DNA from 2 places in the Paenibacillus sp. FSL R7-0163 genome. Region 2 is predicted to be linked to the other one. Evidence: a T-box and tRNA genes for the amino acid it is inferred to sense, from the RefSeq annotation. Region 2 holds a T-box; the other holds one or more tRNA genes.
What was found. The T-box of region 2 lies ahead of argS (arginine--tRNA ligase). A T-box ahead of a tRNA ligase gene usually reads a tRNA of that ligase, here a tRNA-Arg.

Region 1: it encodes a tRNA-Arg, which carries the amino acid that the T-box ahead of argS (arginine--tRNA ligase) is inferred to sense. The anticodon was not compared.

Annotation. Positions count from the first base shown of each region.
Region 1 is NZ_CP150224.1:741,240-748,645, reverse strand. It holds gene NST45_RS03205 (hypothetical protein) at 1-104, opposite strand, end outside; gene NST45_RS03200 (radical SAM protein) at 174-1,718, opposite strand; gene NST45_RS03195 (sigma-70 family RNA polymerase sigma factor) at 2,403-2,972, opposite strand; tRNA gene NST45_RS03190 (tRNA-Leu) at 3,173-3,251, opposite strand; tRNA gene NST45_RS03185 (tRNA-Arg) at 3,271-3,347, opposite strand; tRNA gene NST45_RS03180 (tRNA-Gly) at 3,358-3,432, opposite strand; tRNA gene NST45_RS03175 (tRNA-Lys) at 3,469-3,541, opposite strand; tRNA gene NST45_RS03170 (tRNA-Asp) at 3,556-3,633, opposite strand; tRNA gene NST45_RS03165 (tRNA-Met) at 3,659-3,735, opposite strand; tRNA gene NST45_RS03160 (tRNA-Val) at 3,824-3,899, opposite strand; tRNA gene NST45_RS03155 (tRNA-Glu) at 3,989-4,063, opposite strand; gene NST45_RS03150 (hypothetical protein) at 4,151-4,450, opposite strand; rRNA gene rrf (5S ribosomal RNA) at 4,685-4,801, opposite strand; rRNA gene NST45_RS03140 (23S ribosomal RNA) at 4,948-7,406, opposite strand, start outside.
Region 2 is NZ_CP150224.1:637,992-645,397, forward strand. It holds gene NST45_RS02700 (cellobiose phosphorylase) at 1-731, shown strand, start outside; gene argS (arginine--tRNA ligase) at 793-2,658, opposite strand; T-box leader at 2,699-2,917, opposite strand; gene NST45_RS02710 (hypothetical protein) at 3,166-3,525, shown strand; gene NST45_RS02715 (collagen-like protein) at 3,571-6,069, shown strand; gene NST45_RS02720 (exosporium glycoprotein BclB-related protein) at 6,497-7,406, shown strand, end outside.

The sequences.
Region 1 (7,406 bases), 100 kb from region 2:
GCTGCTTGGTTCGCTAATTTAGAGTTACACACACATGGCGCACGAAAAGCTATGCTCTCATTGTCAATAGCTTGCTGTTGATATGGATTCATAATTTTCAGCATATTCTCACCTCCTTTCATTATGTATTTATCCAGGTTTAAATGAGAACAATTAAACCGAGAAATTAATTGTTATAAAAGAACATCTTCGTTAAAGATTGCTAATTGTTCCGGTGATGTCCTAAGTAAGTTGTGATAATTCCTTAAACTACGTTCTGTTGTACTTCTATAATATTCACACTCTGCAAGATCAGGTTCCCTGACTCCCGAAGAATCCATTCTGTCTACATAACAACTACTACAAAGTTTAGCAGCCCAACAATCAGAGCAAATATTTTCCCAAACTTCGGAAAATTCATAAACATATTTTTTATAAATCTTTTCCTCAATAATCCCTTGATTTATATTTCCTATTGAAGGACTGTTTCCTATCCTTTCACATGCGAGAAAATCGCCATCTGCGGAAACAAATAATCGTCGGGATCCAACAACACAACAACCGTTCATTGGCACAAAATTAGTAGCTCTTTTTGTTACGCTTCTTTTATGAATTCTATCAAGTGAATTAAAGATAGTTTGTTCTTTAATTTCTTCCAAATTGCTAGTAATACTGATTTGCTTATCCTGCCATTGTCGTAGCGATTGGTCATTATAATCGGAGCTTTTAAGCAATTCTTCAGGCACAGTACCAGGACCGGCATAACCTAATTGATATCGGAAATCTTCATGAGTAAAATCTAAATTTGTAAAAAAGTCATCTATTTGAGAAACCTTTTCTTCGCTAAACGGAGGCATGTACACCGCATTTGCACTTATGTGCATTTCCTTACCATTTTTTCTAGCTACACTATTTAATAATTTGAATTTCTTGAAAACGTCATCAAATGAGCCTGAGCCATTCTTATAGACTCGATACATATCATGTATTTCTTTGGGACCATCAATGCTACAAAGAATAGATAAATTGTCAACGGTAGAAAAATATTCAGCCATTTTGGGGGTTAATACAGACAAGTTAGTAGTAAAAGAAAATTGTATAGTCCTTCCTGCTAAAGCAACCTTCGAGTATTCAATAACTTCTTTTAATAGCTCGAATTCAAGTAAAGGCTCTCCACCGTAAAAAGTAATAGAAACTTCCTGCTGATCCCCATAAAGTTTCATGTAATCAATAGATTTAAGCGCCGTATCAGATGACATTCTTTTTGAAGTAAACGCCCGATTGTGAGGATACCCATCATGGTATATACAATAGCGACAACGCATGTTGCATTTTCCAGTTAATTCTAAAATGAGTTGCGTTGTCCCTGTATTCATTTCATTTTTTATATACTCTAGGGATATGTCATTATATAAGTGCTTAATTTTGAATCCTTTGAATAAATCCTCCTCATTAATTGAAGTCATTAATTCATCTACATTAACGTTGTGAGCATAAATATATTGATTTAATTCATCTAAGCTTTTATTAGAGGAAATTAACAATTCAAATAACTGAGCTATATCATTGTCAAGCATCACAACCTTACTTGTACCACTATCGTAGAAGTAGTAAAAGTTATGTTCAGAGAATATCTTCCCTATGGAAAGTGCTGTTTGTGCTGGTTTTTCTTTTTTGTATTCTTGGATGTAATTAAAGAGTTCTGAAAAGTTTTCGAAGTTATCTTTATATAGATCCATTTCATTACCTCCTGCCATTAAAATACAACTCTTGAATATTATTATAGTAACATATTAAAAAAATATCAACACATTAATTTTTTAATATGTTACTTTCGGTCTTACCACATCTAGGTTATGAAGTTTAGTAGGCGAAAACTCTACTTGATAAGACTAAACCGAGCCCCATATTTTAATAGACAACTTCGCATAGAAACCTGCAACACTCTAAATCAAAAAAGAGCAGCATAAGCGCTGCTCTTTTTTGCTAGGCTAGAATCGGAGCCTTAATACTTGAATTCATACGAATAGGAGTTTATTGTCTCCAGAACCGTACTATTTTCCACAAATTTTGTTATATGTACCACCCGGTAGGTATTCCCGGAATTGACATAGTTAAACCCGTTCGAAGCATGTGAGCCCATGCTCGAGAAAGACTAGGTCCAAGACTTCACATCAGACCATTGATTGCTGCTGTTTTACCTCTTTTGTAGGGTGAGAGTAATAGAAGTATCATAATCCGTATAAATCTTTATTGTTCTCCCACTCTCGATAGTCAGCGAAACAGATGTCACCGAGATATACTATAAAGGGTATTATTATCTTCTCCTGTACAGCAGGTTCAGCATATTCTACTCTCTAAGGTCATGCAAATAAAGATTTCTTCGTAATTCCCCTCTATTTTTTTCTTATTCAGATGTTTCTTCATACTCCACTTCCGCCATTCTTAAGAAGCAGCTTCATTGCTCTGCGCCTGGCTCTGGTCAAATAAGATCTAATATTCACCGCTTGGACATCCATAGAAGCAGCAAGCTTGTGATCACTCCATTCAAGAATGTACTTGTTATACAATAAAGTCTGATCCCGTTCTGATAACTCACTGAGTATCTTGGCAATCTCTGTGTAATCCTCCTTGAGGCTATACATCTCCTCGATGCTAGGCTGCTTGTCGGCTATTTGCTCTATACTGTCAGCGGTTATCCCTGAAGAGGTATGATTCAGATGTCTTTTGCGCTGCTTCGCATGATTAATACTAGTATTATGTACGGTATGGACCAGATAGGATACTTGTTTATGCAGGTCTAGGGAACGCAATAATGCGGCTTTACTGATTAGTCTGACAAAGGACTCCTGTATCATATCATCAACAACATCATAGTCCTGCAAGATCTCATAAGCCTTCTTTTTCATAATAGGATAATACCTATCGTATAGCTCTGTTAGAAATACAACATCCTCGTTAACTTCTACAGTAGATAGGATGGTGAAGAACATGAATATTCTCACTCCCTTTAATTTACATTATAATACATAATAATAGTTTATCCACCTTATTATGGAAGTGATGTATGATTCACAATATATGCTACTAGAAGCATTCAGCGAAACAAAAAGACCACTCTAAATAGCTATATTTAGAAAATAAAAAAAACTTGTAAAATTGCTGGAAGCAATCTTACAAGTCTTTTTCGATATACCGGTGAGAGGACTCGAACCTCCACGGTTTCCCTCTCGATTTTGAGTCGAGCGCGTCTGCCATTCCGCCACACCGGCAAAGTATTAAGTTAAAATATGGCGCGCCCTGAGAGATTCGAACTCCCGGCCTTTTGATTCGTAGTCAAACGCTCTATCCAGCTGAGCTAAGGGCGCAAAATTTATATGGAGCGGACGACGGGAATCGAACCCGCGACCCTCGCCTTGGCAAGGCGATGCTCTACCGCTGAGCCACGTCCGCACACGATATGTATTGATGTCCGACTCACTAAAGAAGTGAGCCATGAAGGACTCGAACCTTCGACACCCTGATTAAAAGTCAGGTGCTCTACCAACTGAGCTAATGGCTCATAAAGCAAGAAAATGGCGGAACCGACGGGATTCGAACCCGCGGTCTCCTGCGTGACAGGCAGGCATGTTAGGCCAACTACACCACGGTTCCAGAAGAATAATTGCTTAATGAAAATTGGTTGCGGGGGCAGGATTTGAACCTGCGACCTTCGGGTTATGAGCCCGACGAGCTACCGGGCTGCTCCACCCCGCGTCAGTAAAAAGTATTAATTCCCTTGGATTCCTCGGAAAGTATCCGGATTCCTCAGTGAAGCATTAACTTCACTTTTGGGGATGTGTTATGGTGGAGGCTGAGGGGATCGAACCCCCGACCCTCTGCTTGTAAGGCAGATGCTCTCCCAGCTGAGCTAAGCCTCCATGTAAAGAAGCAACTTAATTATCATAACATAATCAAATCTGTAATGCAACCATTTTTTCTAGAAGTCTAATGCTGTTTCAAGAAGAAATGGTGACCCGTATGGGATTCGAACCCATGTTACCTCCGTGAAAGGGAGGTGTCTTAACCCCTTGACCAACGGGCCGTTTTAAAAACAAATTGTTTTGACAACAAAAAAGATTATATCATGTATTATTAAGTATAGCAATACCTAAATTGATTATTTTTCTTTTTACTCTTCACTAGGTAATAGATTGATATGAAGCTTTTGAGCTATTATCTCAATGATTTCACCCGTAGTTCTATCATTCGTGTCTAGATGCTGCTTAAACACCTCGTGATCAAGCCCTGTGATGCACCTGTCGATCTGCTGAGCAGCCCAAGAGTCTTTTCCTTCACCTCTAACGCTTAATCTCTTAAGCAAGGTCTCTCGGGAGGCACACAAACTAAAATGATAAAGCTCTATACCTCCATCCATTAACTTGCCGATGATTTCCCTGCAATAATCCGGATTCATTAGGGTCATAGGCACGATAATTATTCCATCATATTCGCTAGCTATGTTTTTCTTCGATACATTTCATATGCGGTTTGTGTCTTCCCTGAACCAAAAGCACCATTGATCCATATAATCATGATCATTTGCCTCCGTGAACTAATTTTCATTCGAAGAAATCACTCACAATGATTGCCTATCCTTATAATAAGCGGATAAATATCATACAACAAAAAGACCACTGTCGATAACTCAACAGTGGTCTTGCGTGCTTGGCAACGTCCTACTCTCCCAGGACCCTTCGGTCCAAGTACCATCGGCGCTGGAGGGCTTAACGGTCGTGTTCGGGATGGGTACGTGTGGAACCCCTCCGCTATCGCCACCAAACGGGCATTTGCGGTACAAATGCATTATTCAGGTCTCAGCATCGCCAAATGCTGAAAACAAATTCATCATCAAACAGTCACTTGGACTATATAAATCGGAGCTTGATTCCTGAAAACTGAATCCGAAACGAATTTGCATTCTAAGTATAGGATAAGCCCTCGACCGATTAGTATTGGTCAGCTCCATGCATTGCTGCACTTCCACCTCCAACCTATCTACCTCGTCGTCTTCAAGGGGTCTTACTAATTGGGAAATCTCATCTTGAGGGGGGCTTCACGCTTAGATGCTTTCAGCGCTTATCCCGTCCGTACGTAGCTACCCAGCCATGCTCCTGGCGGAACAACTGGTGCACCAGCGGTACGTCCATCCCGGTCCTCTCGTACTAAGGACAGCTCCTCTCAAATTTCCTGCGCCCACGACAGATAGGGACCGAACTGTCTCACGACGTTCTGAACCCAGCTCGCGTACCGCTTTAATGGGCGAACAGCCCAACCCTTGGGACCTACTTCAGCCCCAGGATGCGATGAGCCGACATCGAGGTGCCAAACCTCCCCGTCGATGTGGACTCTTGGGGGAGATAAGCCTGTTATCCCCAGGGTAGCTTTTATCCGTTGAGCGATGGCCCTTCCATGCGGTACCACCGGATCACTAAGTCCGACTTTCGTCCCTGCTCGACTTGTAGGTCTCGCAGTCAAGCTCCCTTATGCCTTTGCACTCTGCGAATGATTTCCAACCATTCTGAGGGAACCTTGGAACGCCTCCGTTACTCTTTAGGAGGCGACCGCCCCAGTCAAACTGCCCGCCTGACACGGTCCCCGTACCCGGTAAGGGTACTAGGTTAGAACCTAGATACGATCAGGGTGGTATCCCAACGGCGCCTCCACCGAAGCTTGCGCTCCGATTTCTACGGCTCCCACCTATCCTGTACAGATCGTACCCAAATTCAATATCAAGCTGCAGTAAAGCTCCATGGGGTCTTTCCGTCTTGTCGCGGGTAACCTGCATCTTCACAGGTATTAAAATTTCACCGGATCTCTCGTTGAGACAGCGCCCAAGTCGTTACGCCATTCGTGCGGGTCAGAATTTACCTGACAAGGAATTTCGCTACCTTAGGACCGTTATAGTTACGGCCGCCGTTTACTGGGGCTTCGGTTCATAGCTTCGGGTTACCCCTAACCACTCCCCTTAACCTTCCAGCACCGGGCAGGCGTCAGCCCGTATACTTCGCCTTGCGGCTTCGCACAGACCTGTGTTTTTGCTAAACAGTCGCTTGGGCCTTTTCACTGCGGCCCCCTCGTGCTATTCACACTACCGGGGCACCCCTTCTCCCGAAGTTACGGGGTCATTTTGCCGAGTTCCTTAACGAGAGTTCTTCCGCGCGCCTTAGAATTCTCTTCTCGCCTACCTGTGTCGGTTTGCGGTACGGGCACCTTCTCCTGGCTAGAGGCTTTTCTTGGCAGTGTGAGATCATGACCTTCGCTACTATAATTTTCGCTCCCCATCACAGCCCAGCCTTAATGATGTGCGGATTTGCCTACACATCAGCCTCACTGCTTAGACGGACATCCATCAGTCCGCGTCACTACCCTCCTGCGTCACCCCATCGCTCATAGCGGATTACGGTGGTACAGTAATTTCAAACTGTTGTCCTTCGACTACGCCTTTCGGCCTCGCCTTAGGTCCCGACTTACCCTGAGCGGACGAGCCTTCCTCAGGAAACCTTGGGCTTTCGGCGGATCAGATTCTCACTGATCTTTTCGTTACTCATACCGGCATTCTCACTTGTGTAGTGTCCAGCGCTCTTTTCAGTACACCTTCAACCCCTACACAACGCTCCCCTACCCCAGATACATACGTATCTAGCCATAGCTTCGGTGGTGTGTTTAGCCCCGTTACATTTTCGGCGCAGAGTCACTCGACCAGTGAGCTATTACGCACTCTTTCAATGGTGGCTGCTTCTAAGCCAACATCCTGGTTGTCTGTGCAACTCCACATCCTTTCCCACTTAACACACACTTGGGGACCTTAGCTGATGGTCTGGGCTGTTTCCCTTTTGACAATGGATCTTAGCACTCACTGTCTGACTCCCGGCAATAAGTATATGGCATTCGGAGTTTGACTGAGCTTGGTAATCCTTGCGGACCCCGCACCCAATCAGTGCTCTACCTCCACTACTCTTATACCGAGGCTAGCCCTAAAGCTATTTCGGGGAGAACCAGCTATCTCCGAGTTCGATTGGAATTTCTCCGCTACCCCCACCTCATCCCCGCACTTTTCAACGTACGTGGGTTCGGGCCTCCAGTGCGTGTTACCGCACCTTCACCCTGGACAGGGGTAGATCACACGGTTTCGGGTCTACGTCCACATACTAAGTCGCCCTATTCAGACTCGCTTTCGCTGCGGCTCCACCTTCTCGGCTTAACCTTGCATGTTAAACGTAACTCGCCGGTTCATTCTACAAAAGGCACGCCATCACCCATAGATCGGGCTCTGACTTTTTGTAAGCACACGGTTTCAGGTTCTATTTCACTCCCCTTCCGGGGTGCTTTTCACCTTTCCCTCACGGTACTGTTTCACTATCGGTCGCCAGGTAGTATTTAGCCTT
Region 2 (7,406 bases):
CGGAACAGGCCGAAGCACACTATGATGTCATTCAGGATAAACTATTCTGCCCTGACGGTGTACGTCTGATGAATCGTCCAGCTCAATATGTTGGCGGGGTCAGCACTCATTTCAAACGTGCGGAGCAAGCGGCTAACTTTGGCCGGGAAATTGGACTTCAATATGTGCATGCACATATCCGTTATGTAGAGGCTATGGCCAAGCTCGGTAAAACCGATCAGGTCTGGAAGGGTCTGGCAGCGATTAATCCGATCGGAATCCGCGATGTGGTGCCAAACGCTGAACTACGTCAAGCTAACTCCTATTTCAGTAGCTCGGATGGTAAATTTAACACCCGTTATGAGGCACAGGAGAATTTCGATAAACTGCGCAATGGTGACGTAGCTGTTAAAGGTGGCTGGAGAATCTATTCCAGCGGTCCTGGGATCTATATGAACCAGTTAATCTCGAATGCACTGGGGATCCGTACGGAAGGTGGAGACTTAATTGTTGACCCGATTCTGCCGGAATCGCTGGATGGAATGCACTTTAGCTTTGAATATGCAGGCACTAAGGTAGATTTTATCTATCATCTTACAGGTCGTGAGATCAGTCGAATTACTATCAACGGTACGGAAGTGCAAACAGAAGGTACACCTAACCGCTATCGTAACGGTGGTGTTCGCATCAAACGTGCGGACTTTGATCGTCTCAGCACGGAAGCTGGAAATGTGATAGAGATTTATAAGTAACATTATATATAGAAGGGCAATCTCCGCGTTAAGCGCGGAGATTGCCCTTTTTTTGTGTTTTTTACATTCGGCTCGGTGTCGGTAACCCAAGCACTTCGAGCACATCTCCCAAGATGTCCTTGAATCTTGAAGTGAGCCAGAGGCGGAATTCGATCGTGGCTGAATCGCCTTTTAGAATTGGACATACAGAATAGAAGTTGTTGAACAGGGTAGCTAGGGTATGGGCGTAAGTGCAGAGCGTATTTGGCGTTAACTCTATACTTGCTGAATGTAATATCTCCGGCCAGAGGCTTAGCTGTCTTAGCAGCGCAAGCTCTGCTTTTTCCAATTCGGAAGGGAACAGAAGCTGTGCGGCAGCTGTAAGGATTGGGATCGTAGCTTTACTCAAAACGCTTGTCGCACGCGCAAAAGTATACATCAGATAAACTCCGGTATTGCCGGATATTTCGGTAGCCTGTTTGAAATCAAACACGATTTCCGTTCCTAAATTAAACCGCAGCAGATAGTAGCGAATCGCAGCAGTGGCAATCATTCGGCTGGAGAGGCCGTCTTTATCGGAACGTGAGTGTTCGATGTTCTGTTCCATGAGTTCCACCAGATCGCTTACCTTAATCCCGATTCCCTGTCGTCCGGACATAGCATAAGAAGATTTGCCTTCTGAAATATCTATACCCAGCTCGGCAGCCGAGGCGGGACTAAGAGATACAACACCATAACTCACATGATGGAGTTTGTCTGCTTGCTCGTTATAACCTAGTGCCCCTAAGGCTTGCTTAACCATCTGTTGTGGATATTCCTGTCTGTAATCGATCACATTGATGACTCTGTCCGCCTGCCCATAAGACTCTTGGGTTCCAGTTAATCCTGTTGTCCATAAACCGGACGAGAATTCGCTATAGGAGAAATCTTTGGTTAAAAGACCAAATTTCCAGAGATGATAGGCAATATCTTTGGCTGTATACGTTGAAATCCCATTCGAACGCACCAGCACCTTATCGAGATGATGCTCCTCTGAATCCGCTCCAATGTTAGCCTCTGTTCCTTGCTTCAGCACCCAGCAGCCTGCGAGTTTACCTTCAGTCTCTTGTACAAAAACGGCTGTCTGCTTCAGTAGCTCAGCTGCGGCTGCCCAAAATCCCTCTTTTAAAATACTGCTCTCCCATACCAGCAAATCATAATAAATCCCAAAATGTTTCATTTCCTCTACATGCTCTCTAACGATACGTTCAGCTACAAGGTTGCCCAGCCAGGCTTCATTGCCGCCACCTTGTTCAAGGGAGTGCAGTATATCTGTGCGCTTGTGTGTCATCTCAGGGTTCAGCGCATATTCTTTGTTCACTTTGGCATAAAGATCCCAGCAAAAATCACCGAAACGTTGATGTTCCCCTTCTAAAGGTATATTTAATAATCCAACAACTGTATCCGCCAGCTGATTGCCGAGATCATCAATGTAGTTATGGACCTCTACGTTATACCCAGTTCTTTTCATAATTCTGACTAGAGTATCGCCAATACAGGCGTTTCTTAGATGACCTACATGAGCGGCTTTGTTGGGGTTGATAGAAGTGTGCTCGATGATGACTTTTTCCCCAGTGCTGGCAGGCAGTTCAAAGGAATGTTCAGCCCAGCTTTGCCAATTCATATACAAATTGATAAATCCGGGAGCAGCGACTTCAACTTTTTGCAATAGACCGGCGAAACGCCCTTTGAATTGAAGTTCTGCTTTCACTAATTCTGCTATGACCATTGGGGATTTACGTAGAGTTTTGGCTAGCTGCATAGCGATATTACATGAATAATCACCATGTTCTAGATTTGCTGGCTGTTCGATCAGAATGGCAATGTCCTCTGGATAGTCAGCTCCTAAAGTATTGAATACACGGTGTACACTGTGCTCGATTCCGTCTTTGATGATTTGATTTAACATGGTATACCCTCCTTTGAAAATACAAAAAAGCCCTCGTCTCAAAAGAGACGAGGGCTTTAGCGCTCGCGGTACCACTCTCGTTGCTGAACAAGTTGTTCAGCCACCTTACGGGATAACGGCCTTCAGCCGGGACTTCCTACTAAGATTCAGAAGTCCATCTCACGGGTGCGCTTCATTAAAGAAATCTGTACCGGCTTACACTCTCCCGGCTCGCTGAGGACTAGATCTCGTTAACTACTCTCCCGCTCATCGATGCTTAATTAATTTTTACCAGTATACCCAATATTTCATAAAAAGCAATAGTGTTAGCTTCTTAACTATCTTGGTTGCTCTTTGTTATTAGATTATCAGTTTAGTAGATTATAAATTTGGAAAAAGAAGGCTGTCTTGTTATAGGACCAGCTGTTCCTTTGCACAACAGTCCACACGCTAACTCAAGCCAAGGAATATTACTATACGGAGCCACTAATCTTTCAAATTGTAGTGGAAGGGAGGAGTGAATAAAACATGGCTATTTTTTCTACTGGACCTATAGATAACAGCCCGATCCTAGGGGTCAGACCGTCGCAACTGGTAACCGTAAAAGTAGTTAATCGGGATTCTCTTAATCCTTATAATCTAGTTATTCAAGGTTTCCTTCTTAACGGATCAAGAACGATGTATGTGAATGAAACAGTAAATCTAGCACCTAATCAAGTTTTAACTAAGAACTATTTTGCCGACTTGGACGCATTTGAATTTGTATTTACAACAGTAGAAGCAGTTGAAGCAGAGGTTGGGATTTCAGTCTGGGGAAAACAGAACTCGGGGGCATTGGTAGATCCTCATCGCATAGTTGCGTGGGAGAAGCAGGCAGTATTAATTTAATAATTATTTTTGTGACACAGTTAACGTTAAAGGAGTGATGAGAAATTGAGTTATTTATCTACCGGACCGATAGACAATAGTATGGTAGGGGGTGTAAGACCTACTCAGCATGTTACTGTCAAAATTGATAACCGAAGTGACATTGATTCATCAATGGCTCTTGTTCAAGGATACTATATGGATGGGACAAGAACTTTATATGTAAGCGAGCTGATAAATGTAGCACCTAATGAAGTTATAACACGTGATTATTATGGCGATTTTGATGCGTTCGAATTTATTTTTACAACTACAAGTCTGGTAGATGATCCGATTCAAATCTCAGTATGGGGAAAAAATAGCGTTGGCCAGATTGTGACTGCCCATCGACTTGTACATGCAGAATTGCTTGGTGTAACGCAAGGGATAACTGGTGCGACCGGTGCGACTGGTGCAACAGGAGCGACCGGAGCCGATGGAGCAACGGGTGCTACCGGAGCAGGAGAGACTGGGGCGACAGGTGCAACAGGGGCAGATGGAGTGACTGGTGCAACCGGGGTGACTGGAGCGGATGGAGCCACTGGAGTGACTGGGGCAGGAGAGACTGGGGCAACAGGTGCCGATGGAGCTACAGGTGCAACTGGTGCAACCGGAGCGGATGGAGTAACTGGAGCGACCGGAGCAGGAGAGACAGGTGCAACAGGTGCAGATGGAGTGACTGGGGCGACTGGTGCAACGGGAGCAGACGGAGCAACGGGTGCTACAGGAGCAGGAGAGACAGGGGCAACAGGAGCCGATGGAGCTACAGGAGCAGACGGAGTAACTGGGGCGACTGGTGCAACGGGAGCAGACGGAGCAACCGGGGCGACCGGAGCAGGAGAGACTGGGGCAACAGGAGCAGATGGAGCTACAGGTGCAACAGGAGCAACGGGAGCAGACGGAGCAACGGGAGCAGACGGAGCAACGGGTGCAACAGGAGCGACCGGAGCAGGAGAGACTGGAGCTACAGGAGCAGACGGAGTAACTGGGGCGACTGGTGCAACGGGAGCAGACGGAGCAACCGGGGCGACCGGAGCAGGAGAGACTGGGGCAACAGGAGCAGATGGAGCTACAGGTGCAACGGGTGCAACGGGAGCAGACGGAGCAACCGGGGCGACCGGAGCAGGAGAGACTGGGGCAACAGGAGCAGATGGAGCTACAGGTGCAACAGGAGCAACGGGAGCAGACGGAGCAACGGGAGCGACTGGAGCAGGAGAGACTGGGGCAACAGGAGCAGATGGAGCTACAGGTGCAACAGGAGCAACGGGAGCCGATGGAGCAACGGGAGCGACCGGAGCAGGAGAGACAGGTGCAACAGGTGCAGATGGAGTGACTGGTGCAACGGGAGCCGACGGAGCAACCGGGGCGACCGGAGCAGGAGAGACTGGGGCAACAGGAGCAGATGGAGTGACTGGTGCGACTGGTGCAACGGGAGCAACTGGAGCAGGGGAGACTGGAGCGACTGGTGCAGACGGAGTAACTGGAGCAACTGGAGCGACTGGTGCAACAGGAGCGGATGGTGCAGAAGGAGTAACTGGAGCAACTGGGGCGACTGGTGCAGACGGAGTAACTGGTACAACGGGTGCAACCGGAGCGGATGGAGTAACGGGAGCAACAGGAGCAACGGGTGCAACCGGAGCAACAGGAGTAGCTGGTGTAACCGGAGCAACGGGTGAAGCTGGAGCGACTGGAGCAACGGGAGTAGCTGGGGCAACCGGAGCAACGGGTGAAGCTGGAGCGACTGGAGCAACGGGAGTAGCTGGAGCAACCGGAGCAACGGGTGAAACAGGAGCAACAGGAGCAACAGGAGCCACCGGAGCAACGGGTGAAGCTGGAGTGACCGGAGCAACGGGAGTAGCTGGAGCAACTGGAGCAACGGGAGTAGCTGGGGCGACAGGAGCGACAGGAGTAGCTGGTATAACCGGAGCAACGGGAGTAGCTGGGGCAACAGGAGCGACAGGAGTATCTGGTGTAACCGGAGCAACTGGGCTTACTGGTGCAACAGGTGTAACCGGAGTAACTGGAGCTACAGGTCCGAACATTCAACAAGAAGGTTTTTCTGCTTTTAAGCCCTCATTGGCAATTTCCACATCTACCCAATTAACTGGCTGGACTGTGACAACACCTTTTTATGATAGCCCGTCCTTCGACGAAGTTGGGGGAAATTATACTATTCCGACAACTGGTAGATATTCGATTGAAGCGACTATCAATTACTCCACAACTGCCTCACTCACTGTCAGTCTTGGTACTGGAATTAATCCGGCTTTCGTAGTTCAGAGAACTTCTCCTACTGCAACAAATCTGGTAAGTGGCTTGTTCCCAGTACTTGATGTGAATGTTGCACTTATATTAGATTTGAGAGCAATTTTGGGAAGTGGTACTGTGACGCTGGCTGGAGAATTTGCATTAACCGCAGGTGATGTGATTGGCTTGTTCTATGTGGCAAATGGTTTGACGGTTCCTTTGAATTTGGGTGGCGCGAACTCAGCAGGTATCGTCTGGTCTGTTCATGAATTAACTTAAGTTTATCTTCGAGTTCAGTATTTACAACAGGGGTAATTCGGTAGCCGTAAGTATGGCTTTCGGGTTATCCCCTGTTTTGTTGGCGATATGTTATAAGTTGACTAGAGCGATGCTTATTAGGTTCTTCTTCTATTAATCCATTACGGATTTTCAGATTGCTATAATGTATCAAATATGTGTAACAGTAGTTTTTAAATGGATGTCCACACCTTAATTCGAAATAAGAATAATACTATAAAGAGCCAAAAATTATGAACTAATTTTATAGGATCATAGATTATCAACCTAGAGTAGGTGGGAGGAATGATTATAGATAGAATCATATTTTATACAGAACTATTGAGGAGGATTTTGTTCGGTTGGTTTGATTTTCGCAATTCAAATAATAAGCGTATTTTAAAATTCATAAAAAATGAGGTGTTGAAAATTGAGTCAACTATCTACTGGTCCTATAGAAAATAATCTGGTAGGCGGTGTAAGACCTACTCAGCTTGTTACTCTTAAAATTGTCAATCAGAGTGATGATACTCCGTCAACGGTTCAAGTCGAAGGCTATTATATGAATGGGACAAGAACTTTATATGTAAGTGAACAGGTTAATTTAGCTCCTAATCAAGTGGTTAATAGGGATTATTATGCAAACTTTGATTCATTTGAATTTCTATTCACAACACCTATTACGATTGATGATCCCATTCAAATTTCAGTTTGGGGGAAGAGCAGCACAGGTCAATTAGTGACTGCTCATCGCCTTGTCTACTCTGAATTATATGGAGAATATATAGGAATTACAGGTGCTACTGGAGCTACTGGAGCTACAGGAAGCGTTGGTGCAACGGGAGCGACAGGAGGTACTGGCGTAACCGGAGCCACAGGTGCTGGAGCCACGGGAGCGACAGGAGCTGCTGGAGCAACGGGAGCCACAGGAGCGACAGGAACTGCTGGAGCCACAGGAGCAACAGGAACTGCTGGCGTAACTGGAGCAACAGGAACTGCGGGAGCCACAGGAGCAACAGGAACTGCTGGAGCCACAGGAGCAACAGGAACTGCTGGCGTAACTGGAGCAACAGGAACTGCTGGAGCCACAGGAGCAACAGGAACTGCTGGAGCCACAGGAGCAACAGGAACTGCTGGCGCAGGCGCAATCATTCCATATTCTTCTGGACTTCCAGTTGCTATGACCACTGTATTAGGGGGTCTTTTGAATACTTCAAGTGCAGTTGGTTTTGGTAGCAGTGCGACCAATATCAGTATTACAGGCGGTACTATAGATCTTACTGGAGCGGCTGGAACCTTGCTGAACTTTGCGTTCTCGGTTCCTAGAACAGGAACGCTTA